Regions from separate parts of the Sporosarcina sp. resist genome, predicted to be linked through region 1. Evidence: riboswitches for the same ligand, from Rfam matches in the RefSeq annotation. Region 1 holds a riboswitch; the other holds the start of a gene.

Region 1 (2,208 bases):
CTAACCATTTTCACAGGAACTGATGCACTACGGAGTATCTCAAACATTTGTGCAGCGACTCCTGGGTTGGATACCATTCCACTTCCAACGATTGAAACTTTCGCAAGACCCACTTCAAAGTCGGCTCTGTTGTAACCAAGGGCTTCTTTTTCTGTCTCCAAAACATTAATAGCTTCTGCAAAATCCTCTTTCTTAATGGAAAATGACACAGACGGCTGTACGCCTTCCATAATTGTCTGGACGATAATATCGACGTTAACATGGTGATCCGCAAGTGCAGTGAATATATTCGCAAGCGAGCCATTGTATGGAACGTCATACATAACTGTAATCCGAATAATATCTCTTTCAAAGGCGATGCCCCGAACAATTAAATTGTTTTCCAAATCAATTTCCTCCTTGATAATCGTTCCTTCACCTTCCATATGTGCAGGTCTGACCCGAAGCGGCATTTGATGGTTCTTGGCAAACTCCACCGCTCTTGGGTGAAGTACTCCTGCGCCTAAATTCGCGATTTCAAGCATTTCATCATATGATATTTCCTCAAGTTTCTTCGCTTGTCCAATTAATCTTGGATCTGTCGTAAATACCCCTTCAACGTCTGTGTAAATATCACAGATAGCTGCATCAATTGCAATCGCAATCGCCACAGCACTTGTATCAGATCCCCCGCGACCAAGTGTTGTCAACTCACCCGAGCTGTCAGCACCTTGAAAGCCGGTTATCACTGCAACAGCACCCGATTCAAGCGTCGATACAACCTTATCTGCATGGACTTGCTCGATTCGCGCATTGCCGTGAACTGACTCTGTCGTTACACCCGCTTGCCACCCTGTATATGAGCGAGCCTCCAAACCTTGTGCCGCAATTGCCATCGCTAAAAGGGATGCTGTTACTTGCTCACCTGTCGCAAGTAGCATATCAAGTTCGCGGCGGCCCGCTTTCGGATTAACTTCCACGGCGAGCTTTAGAAGATCATCCGTTGTTTTTCCCATTGCAGAGACGATAACCGCAACTTGATTCCCCCGACTTACTTCACCTTGTACAAGCTTTGCAGCGCGTGCAATCCTCTCGGGGTTCGCAACTGATGTGCCACCAAATTTCATTACAATTCGTTCCATAATTATTCCCTCCAATTTCCCCCTGAACGCAAAAACGGCCCTCATAAGTATGAGAGCCGGTCCGATTGGAGCGCTCGCCGAAGAGCCGCCCCGTTCAGATAGCTCTCCAGGTATTTTTATACCTGACAGACTTCCATTTATTCAATGGAAATCCAGCAGGACAATCGTGACAGCCGATTGGTCCGCTTCGGCGAATACTCCTTTCAATCCCGTTCATCAGGCTGCCGCCTTCCGGAGATTTACTATTGGTATCCGCACCTCTATCTTCACTACATATGCAATTTTTTAGTGAAAAAACTCAGTGCTTTCACTCTATCACATTACTTCTCTTCTCGCAATGCCTCTTCACGGAAATACGTTTCCACTGATTCCGCAACCACCTTCGGCAAGCCCGCTTGTTGCAGCTCTTCAACGGATGCTTCACGAATCTTTTTCATAGATTCAAAGTGTTTAAGTAATAATGTTTTCCGTTTCGGTCCGACGCCTGGTAATCCATCGAGCGCTGATGTCAATGAATTAGTTTCGCGCCGTTGCCTGTGGAAAGTAATTGCAAACCTGTGCACCTCGTCTTGAATTCGCTGTAACAAGTAAAACGCTTCACTCGTTCTCTTTAGCGGGATCATTTCAATCGGATTGCCATAGAGAAGTTGCGCCGTCTGGTGTTTATCGTCCTTCGCAAGTCCAGCAATTGGAATCGACAAGTTCAACTCATCTTCAATGATTTCCCTGGCCGCTTCCATATGACCTTTACCACCATCTATAACGATTAGGTCAGGTAATGGCAAATCATCCTTTAGCACACGGATATAACGCCGCCTTACAACCTCACGCATCGCCGCATAGTCATCGTGTGCTGCCGCAGTTTTCGTCTTATACTTTCGGTAGTCTTTACGGTTCGGTTTCCCATCAAGGAATGACACCATCGCAGAGACGGCATCTGAACCGTACATATGTGAATTATCAAATGCTTCAATACGGTACGGTATGGTGATATTCATCGCCTTGCCAAGTTCTTCACATGCGCCAATTGTACGAAGTTCTTGTCGTTCAATAAGTTGGAACTTTTCTTTCAATGATATCTCAGCAT
Region 2 (2,208 bases), 710 kb from region 1:
TGCTCCCGCAAGTACTGCTGCAAGTGCTGGCAGTAACATTTCCGGTGCCGCGTCAATCATTATGGTTCCTGCAATCGGCATAAGAATACCAAATGACCCCCATGAGCTACCTGTCGAAAAGGCCATAATACAAGCAAGGATAAACATGATGACCGGCAGGAATGAAACCGATATATTCGATTTCAACACAAGCTCTGATAAATATAAGCCTGTTTCCAATTTTCCTATCAGGAATGATAATGACCACGCAAAAATAAGAATCAGCACAGGTGGCATCATTGCTTTCAATCCATTTATAAAGGCACTGCCAATAAGAGAATAGCTTGCCGTTTCATTATTTTTCATCTGTTGCATATATAATACTACCGCTATTAGCGTGGCGATAATTCCACCCGACAGTAATGCAAGAGAGACATCCGTATTTTCAAAAATTGACAAAAGGTTCATTGATCCGCCGGCTAAATAACCTGTCCAAATCATAACCGCAAATGTCACTGCAACAAGTGTGACGATTGGTGCGACTAAATCCCGAACGCGGCCATGTGCGTGTACTGGGAAGTCTTCTTTTAACTGACCTGGAATTGTTTTAGCAGGATCAAATAATTGACCTGTTTCTGTAGCAAGTTGTTCATGTCTCTTCATTTCGAATAGATCGAAATTGGTCCACGCAAGGAAAAACACCATTGCAAGTGTTGCAATAACGTAAAAATTCATAGGCGCCATCATAATGAAGGCAGATAGTGGTGAATAGCTAATCGCTGCAGCACCACCAAATATAAGTGCAAGTTGGCCTATTAAAAAGGCACCCCAACTTGAAATTGGTGAAATGACACAAATCGGTGCTGAGGTTGAATCGATGAAATAAGCTAGTTTTGCTCTTGAAACTCGATGCTGATCTGTAATCGGACGAGCAATTTGGCCAACTGCCAATGCATTGAAATAGTCATCCACAAAAATAGCTATACCGAGAAATACTGTGAGCAGTTTTGCACCACGTTTTGTTTTGATGTGCCGCACTGCCCATTCTGCAAATGCCCTGCTTCCACCGGATAAACTAACAAATGCAGTGATAACCCCTAATAGAAGGATGAAAAGGATAATGTAAATGTTCCCTGTATTCAGTCCACCATCCCAAAATGTAGCCTTAACTGACTCCAATAAATTTTTTAATGATTCAACAGGTCCGAACGACGCCGCCAGCAGAGCACCTGAGACTATTCCTGCTCCGAGCGACAACAGCACCCGTTTAGTTGCAAACACCATAATAATTGCGATTAGTGGTGGTAAAATTGATACCCATGTTCCTATCATCTACTATTCCTCCATTTAGTCGGGTTGAGGCCCTGTATAGGGGGAATAAAAAAACGGCTACTAATTACACTCAGCAGAGTGCATCAGGAGCCGGCTTTATCTACGTTTCGTTTGTTGGATAACTAATACTGCTTATCTAACTCACGACTTGTAGCTCATCATACATGTTCAAAAATGTATGACAGTGTTATCCCTATTCGGAATAACCCCAGCCTGATAGATCCCGACGATCTTACCAAACTTCGGCAAAGCTTCCTTTTACACACGGTCATCGGTGTCAATCTCGCGTGTGTGACTAATAAGCAATGCAGCCTCTACCCAATCGATATTTCAATCCTCTACTAGCCTATCAGTTATCCACACCATTTTCAAGTCCCTTTTCATTCCTCTATCGCGGGAGGGGCTGGAACTTCGACCGATGGCGGATCCCCACCACCAGTCGTATAGATTTGAGGTACTGTTGATTGAATTAGTCCCATAGCTACCGGAATCTTCTGTGTCACTACACTTTTCTTTGTTGCAAGTGGGACAATGATTTGGACATTTACTGTTAATAATATATTCACTTCAACAACGGCATTGTTAATACCAAATTCACTAATTTTTGTATCTATAGTCGCTTGTACTTGACCTATGACATGAAAACGAATCGGTATTTTAGGCCCTAAGTTCCCTAGTAGTGGAATATTTGCCGCTTGAGCAAGAGGGACAAAAAAGACAATTCCCTCTTCACGTTTCATTGCTTGCGAATCAAATTCTATCTCATCTGTTGGTAATAAAGCTAGATTGCCCGCTTCAGCCTGTTGAAGATGGGACTCGACAAGACCATGTGTCTCCGCTAATACTCTGTTGATGATTTCAGTGTTGAATTTCACCATCCCTTTAGAATCGTTCGGG

Evidence for each region. A riboswitch is a leader RNA that binds a small molecule or an ion and turns the genes downstream of it on or off. The one in region 1 is predicted to bind lysine.
Region 2: another riboswitch for lysine. It lies ahead of H7992_RS05580 (Na+/H+ antiporter NhaC family protein); the one in region 1 lies ahead of H7992_RS09205 (aspartate kinase).

What each region holds. Positions count from the first base shown of each region.
Region 1 covers NZ_CP060287.1:1,841,864-1,844,071, reverse strand. The annotation lists gene H7992_RS09205 (aspartate kinase) at 1-1,121, opposite strand, end outside; lysine riboswitch at 1,213-1,392, opposite strand; gene uvrC (excinuclease ABC subunit UvrC) at 1,442-2,208, opposite strand, start outside.
Region 2 covers NZ_CP060287.1:1,129,496-1,131,703, reverse strand. The annotation lists gene H7992_RS05580 (Na+/H+ antiporter NhaC family protein) at 1-1,311, opposite strand, end outside; lysine riboswitch at 1,455-1,636, opposite strand; gene yunB (sporulation protein YunB) at 1,692-2,208, opposite strand, start outside.